2 regions of the Arthrobacter sp. NPDC097144 genome follow, and region 2 is predicted to be linked to the other one. Evidence: predicted binding sites of a transcription regulator. Region 2 holds the regulator's gene; the other holds the start of a gene.

Region 1 (3,411 bases), on a different contig from region 2:
GATGCGGTGATAGACGTTGTGCCGTTCGGCACTTTCCACATCTATGTCGATGTCCGGCAGGGTGGAGCGGTCGCGGGAGAGGAAGCGCTCAAAAATCAGGTCATGGGCCAGCGGATTGACGTGGCTGATGCCCAGCAGATAGTTCACCAGGGAGGACGCCCCTGATCCGCGGGCCGCCGCCCGCACCCCCATGCCGGTGATCATCGCGGAGACCTCCGCCACGGTCAGGAAGTAGGAGGCGAATCCCAGCCGCTCAATGATGCCCAGTTCGTGGGCCAGCCGGTTGCGCAGGCGCGCTTCACCGCCGGCGTCAAGTGCCGGAAACCTGCGGCCGATGCCCGCTTCGCAGCGGCTCACCAGCTCGGTCATGGGCTCGGCGGCAATACCGATCACCGAGGCTTCCGGAACCACCGGCTGCTTCCAGCCCATGTCCCGGACCGGATCCATCCGGCAGGCATCGGCGAGCGCTTCGGTTGCGCGGAGCAGCCGCGATGCACCCGACGCCCCGTAGCCCGCCTCGGTGCTGATCTCCCGGGCCAGTGACTTCATCTGCGCCGCGCTCTTGAGCCACCCCTGCCCGTTGGGCTGCAGGTCCGGCAGCCGTGCCAGGGAGGTCAGCGCCCGGGCGGCATCCAAAACATCGGCGGTGGCGGCGCCGTCGGCATCCACGTAGCGCACCGCATTGGTGAGGATGGCCGGCAGCCGCATTTCATCCGCCAGCCGGAACATGCGTACGGCGTGGGCCAGGCTGAGGTTGGCTCCGGGGGCACTGAGGTGGGCCACCACCTCCACGGCGAGCGCTTCGCGTGGAAGGGCGGCCTGCCAGCGGGCAAAAAGCGTGCGGGCAACGGCGTAGCTGCGGCTGCGCATGGCCTGCCCGACGTCGGACCAGGGGCCCACCAGGACGGTCAGGACCGGTTCACCGCCGGTCCCGGATGCAGCCCGCGAGGCCAGCTGCGCCGTGGTCACTCCCACCGGTTTGCTGCCCTTGCGCGCCGCCGACGGCGAGGTGCCGGCGTGGGCGTCGGAGATCAGCCGGCACAGCGCCCGGTAGCCTGCGCCCCTGTTTCCGCCGCGGGCCAGAACCACCACGCGGCCGGTAACGGGCGGGGCACCGCCGGCATCCGGCTCGCCCAGCACGGCAAGGTCCACTCCCACGATCGGATCAATTCCGGCATCCATGCAGGCGCGCAGGTGCTTCACTGTTCCGTACAGTCCGTCACGGTCGGTGCAGGCCAGTGCGTCCGCCCCGTCTGCTGCGGCGGCCTGCGCCATTTCCTCCGGCCAGGACACCCCGTAGTGGGCGCTGAAGGCGGTGGCGGCGTGCAGATGGGTGAAACTCATGGCAGGCGGTTCCTAGGCACTTTCCCGCAGGGCGTCATGAATGCGGATCAGCCGCCAGCGGCCGGAACGGATGTCATGGGAGATGTCCAGGGTCCGCAGCGGCGAGCGCGGGGTTCGCCGGGCCTGGACCCGCCAAATCTCAGAGTCCACCAGCCCGGGGCCGCGTCCGCGTTCTGCCCGGGATTCTTCCTCCCACCAGTTCCGGCGCTCATACCAGCGCACCGGATCCGCTGCCACCTTGTAGGTATGGCCGCTCCAGACGAGCCGGAGGGGCTGGCCTGCGGGCGAGCACACCACCTCTATTGCCTCGCTGAAGACACCCATTTTCCGATTCCTTCCCGCCGGCAGGCGTGTACCCGCGGTTACGCCGGCCCTGTGCTTGGACTGATTACCGGAACGGCAATCGATTAGAACGTATGTTCGAACAGAGTCCAGTGTACGGCCAGCAGCTGACAATCGGCACCTCTCCCGGGCACCTGTCTTTCTAGGCTTCCTCCTTCGCCTCAGTACGCACCGAAGTGGAGAGCGGTGTCTCCTTGATGAACAGGCACAGCACCAGGCCCGCCGCCACGATGGGCACGCTCAGCAGGAAAATTGGAGGCAGCGCATGGCCGAAGGCCGCGGCAACAAAATCCTGCACCGGAGCGGGCAACCCGCGCAGCATGGCAGGACTCAGGGAATTGATGTTGCCGCCCAGGGCCTCCCCCGCCCCTGGCGCACCGGAGGGAGCGGAGGAGATTTCGTTGCCCAGCCGATGGATGAAAATTGAGCCAAACAATGCGATGCCGAAAGAGGCCCCGATCTGCCGGAAATAGTTGGCTGCGGAAATCGCGGCCCCCATCGACCGGCCCGGCACGCTGTTCTGCACAATCAGCACCAGGTTCTGCATCAGCATCCCGATCCCCAGTCCCATCACCAGCATGCCGGCGGCGGTGAAGCTGTACGGCGTCGTATCCGAAATCCGCGACAGCAGCACCAAGCCGGCCATGATCACGGCGCAGCCCAGGATCGGATAGATCTTGTACCTCCCGGTCCGGGAGATCAGCTGCCCGGTGCCGATCGAGGTCAGCAGCAGCCCGCCCATCATCGGCAGCATCATCAGCCCCGACTCGGTGGCGGTGGCCCGGTTGACCATCTGCAGGAAGGTTGGCAGGTAGGAAATGGTGGAGAACATCGCGATGCCAACTGAGATGCCCACCAGCACCGGCAGCAGGAAGTTCCGGTTGCGGAACAAATCCAGCGGCATGATTGGTTCCGCAGCCCGCTTCTCCACCCGGACAAACACGGTGCCGGCAACCAGTGTCACCACGGCCAGGCCGAGGATCTGCGGACTTGACCACGCGTAGGTGGTGCCGCCCCAGCTGGTCAGCATGATCAGTGCGGCGCTCGCGACAGCCAGGAGTGCGGCGCCGGAGTAGTCCAGCTTGGGGCGGGCCCCCTGCGGCTTGACCAGGTGCAGGGACGTAATGACGACGGCGAGCGCCACCGCCCCGATGGGCAGGTTGATGTAGAACACCCAGCGCCAGGACCAGGCGTCCGTGATCCAGCCGCCCAGCAGCGGTCCGCCCACGGAGGCCAGCCCAAACGCTGCTCCGATCAGGCCCATGTACTTGCCTCGCTCCCGGGGAGAGACGAGGTCCCCGAGGATGGCTTGGGCGCCGATCATCAGGCCTCCGCCGCCAAGGCCCTGCAGGGCGCGGAAACCGATCAGCTCACCCATGTTCCGGGCCAGTCCGGAGAGGACGGACCCCAGCAGGAACACCGCAATGGCAAAGACGAAAATGCTCTTGCGGCCAAAGAGGTCACCGAGCTTCCCGTAAATCGGCAGCCCGATGGTGGCTGCCAGAATGTACGCGGTCACCACCCAGGACAGATGCTCCAGCCCGTTAAGGTCCCCCACAATGGTGGGCAGTGCAGTGGCAACAATGGTTTGGTCCAGGGCGGCCAGCAGCACCGAGAGCACCAGGCCGGTGAAGACCAGCGGAAGATTTCGGTTCGGCGCTTCGTCGTGGAGGCCGGTCCGGGGCTCATTCCGGACCGCATCCACGCGGTGTTTTGGCCCGGCCG
Region 2 (3,411 bases):
TGAGGCCTGATACGGCCTGATCCACGGAGGCTGTGATCGCTTTGCGCACCGACTCCGGCAGCCCATGGGTGTTCTCGTTGACGTTCAACAGAATGGGCACGTCCAGCTGCGGCGCGCCGTAGGGCGTCAGGCCGCGAAGGTCATCGCGCAGGGGAAGTCGGTTGAGTCTTTGCAGCTGTTCAGTCACTTGTACAGCTTAAGACTTGTTGTCGAGCGGGAAGAATCGCCGCACAGACGGGCCGGCGTTATTACGCCGTGTTGTGTAGTGGTGCAGTTGCGTAGTGGTGCAGTTGTGTAGTGGTGCAGTTGTGTAGTCCTGCGGGGGGGGTGCAGTTCTGCGGGGGGGTGCAGTTCTGCAGCGGTGTAACAGCGTCAGCCTTCAACGGGGATGTACAGCTGGATCCCAGCGCGGATGCTCGCATTGGAAAGGTTGTTCAATTCCATAATGTCCGCAACCACGTCCCGCGGGTCGCGTTCCGGGGCGAATTCTTCGGCAAGTTCCCACAGGGACTCGCCGGCAGCCACACTGACCTGGACGGTTCGGGTGACCTCCGGGGCTCCGCTGGAGGCCATGGCAGGGGCCGTGAAGAACGCAAGAAGCGTCAGCGCCGCTGCGGCGGTAAGCATGATCGGCAGGCCGATGAACACCAGCCGTCCCCGTCGCGTGAGATGCAGTCCGTGCGGGCGGGCCGGAGCCTTCGGCAGAACTGATGCAGCCTGTGCAGCTCCAACGGCCCATGCCCTTGAAACAGCCGGTGCACTTGAAACAGCCGGTGCACTTGAATCAGCAGGAGCTGCTAAAGGCGCCAAAGCAGCTGAAGAGACCAGAACGGAGGGTGACGGATTTGCCGAAGGCACCGGAGTCCCGCCCCGGGTCCACAGGGAGGGCACCTTGGAAGGAAAGCGCAAGCGGGAGAGGCGGGGAGATTTCACTGCAGCCCGGCCGGCCGATGCGGCTTGGCTGGCGACAAGCGTTCGCTCAGCAACATCCGTCCGGTCTGTCAGCAGGTTCTTGCCGGGCACAACCTTTTGGCCAGATACAACAGTCAGTTTGGGTGTGACAGCTGAAGTGGACTTGGCCCGCTTGGGTCTGGCGATCTGAATAGGCCTGAAAGTTTGAGTGGGCATTGCTGCACCTTTCCGGTTCGTCGACATCGGAAATAACCCGAAGCCATGTTCGAACGATTGGAAGTTATCTGACGTCCTTGCGCCGGAGCGGAGAACTGTTGTCGAAAGTGTGTTCGATTGTTGCGAACTCATTTCTAGCACCTATCTACTAACAAAGTCGAGACTCGCTCGAACAAATGTTTGAAAACGTTGCTCCACTCCCTTAGCGTTGAGGGCATGGAAGAGGTTCATCCGGTGTCAACCGGACCGGATCCGGAGCGTCGGCCCCGGAAAGGTTCGTTGGGACCACTGAATCAGCTGCCACTGACATAACCGCCAGCCATAGACCAAACCAGCTCCGGCACCTCCCGGACCAGCTGACCCGAAGGGAACCCCACGTGGCCCGCACCACTGCTTCCGAAGACAGCACCAACAAGCCAGCTGCCGCAGGCACCCGTGCGCGTGTCAAGGGGCTCACACCACGGCAGAAGACCGTCTTGGAAATGATCCAGCGGTCGGTGAGTACCAACGGATACCCTCCCACCATGCGCGAAATTGGTGACACGGTGGGGCTGGCCAGCCTCTCCAGCGTCACCCATCAGCTCATGCAGCTGGAAAAGCTCGGCTACATCCGCCGTGATCCCAAGCGGCCCCGCGCCATGGAAATCCTGATTCCACTGATGCTGCGGGACGGCACGGCAGGTGCCGCAGGCTCCGCTGAAGACCAGACCGGCACGGCCGGGACCGCCACGAGATCCGCCCAGGCAGCCGCCGGCTCCGACGCAGCTCCTGATGCCGCGGCAGGCGCCGGAGCCGCGGCTGCGTCCGCCCCGGCACTGGCATCCGTGACGGAGCTGGCCACGGCCGTGGATACCGCAATGGTGCCCCTCGTTGGCCGCATCGCAGCCGGCGGTCCCATCCTCGCGGAGCAAGTCGTGGAGGACATCATGCCGCTGCCGCGCCAGCTGGTGGGCCACGGCGATCTGTTCATGCTGAAGGTTTCGGGTGACTCCATGGTGGACGCCGCCATCTGCGACGGCGACTGGGTGGTTGTCCGCCGCCAGCCAACAGCGGAAAACGGTGACATCGTGGCCGCCCTCCTTGATGACGAGGCCACTGTCAAAACCTTCCGGCAGCGCAACGGCCACACCTGGCTGCTGCCGCAGAACACGCGCTACGAGCCGATCGTGGGCGACCACGCAGTCATCATGGGCAAGGTTGTCTCGGTGATGCGCTCGCTCTAGCGGGAAAATCCCCGTCCCGGGCCCCACGCCGGGACGCAAATGGCGGCCGGAATATTCTTCCGGCCGCCATTTGCGTTCCCTGATGTTCCGCCCCTTATGTTCGGGCTCCCGGCTTGCCTGTGGCATGCTCCTCGGCTGCGGACTGCTCCGCCAGACGGCCAAGGACCGACAGCACCACTGAACGGTCCGTAGTGGACCAGAACGGCGGCAACGCGGCACGGAGGAAACCCCCGTAACGGGCCGTGGCGAGCCTGGAATCCAGGACGGCAACCACGCCGCGGTCCCCCGCAGCACGAATCAGCCGCCCGGCGCCCTGTGCCAGACGCACTGCCGCATGGGTGGCCGACACGGACATGAAGCCGTTGCCCCCGGCCTTGGCCACCGCGCGGGTACGGGCGGTCATCAGCGGATCATCCGGGCGCGGGAACGGAATCCGGTCGATCAGCACAAGCCGGCAGGCAGCCCCCGGAACATCAACGCCCTGCCACAGTGACATGGTGCCGAAAAGGCAGGTGTCAGGTTCCTCCGAGAACTGCTTCACGAGGGAGGACATGGAAGATTCCCCCTGGCACAGGATGGGGAAATCCACCCGGCTGCGCATGGCATCCGCAGCGTCTTCAGCAGCCCGGCGGGAGGAAAACAAACCCAGGGCACCGCCATTTGATGCCTTCAGCAATGCTTCAATCTCGTCCAGCTGAGCCTGCGAGGTACCGCGCTCCGGCTTCGGCAGGTCCTTGGCCACGTACAGCACCCCCTGCCGGGGATAGTCGAAGGGGCTGCCGACGTCGGTTCCGGTCCAGGACGGCGCACCGGGGCCCAGCAGACCCAGGGCACCTGCCACCGGGCCGAACTCGGAGCCAATCGCCAGGGTGGCCGAGGTCAGGACTACGGTATGCCCGTCGAACAATCCCTCTCGCAACCGCCCCGCCACTGACAGCGGAGCAACGTTCAAGGTGGCCGGGGCCGTTTCGTCCGGGGGTGAGAACCCGCCCGACGGCGAGAACGAGCTGGGCCGGGATGCCCAGATCACTTCGCCGGCAGCCGGAGCCGAAACCAGCCG

What was found. The regulator LexA, encoded in region 2, represses DNA repair genes until DNA is damaged. The targets are predictions, from matches to a motif close to TCGAACANNTGTTCGA.
Region 1: the regulator LexA is predicted to act here: its motif matches at 1,753-1,768, upstream of ACIQXM_RS05040 (DUF6504 family protein).

What each region holds. Positions count from the first base shown of each region.
Region 1 covers NZ_JBIWDW010000002.1:284,986-288,396, reverse strand. Annotated here, with positions in the region: gene ACIQXM_RS05045 (DNA polymerase III subunit alpha) at 1-1,344, opposite strand, end outside; gene ACIQXM_RS05040 (DUF6504 family protein) at 1,357-1,668, opposite strand; gene ACIQXM_RS05035 (MDR family MFS transporter) at 1,829-3,411, opposite strand, start outside.
Region 2 covers NZ_JBIWDW010000001.1:44,905-48,315, forward strand. Annotated here, with positions in the region: gene ACIQXM_RS00210 (histidinol-phosphate transaminase) at 1-187, opposite strand, end outside; gene ACIQXM_RS00215 (LysM peptidoglycan-binding domain-containing protein) at 373-648, opposite strand; gene lexA (transcriptional repressor LexA) at 1,506-2,351, shown strand; gene ACIQXM_RS00225 (ATP-dependent DNA helicase) at 2,446-3,411, opposite strand, start outside.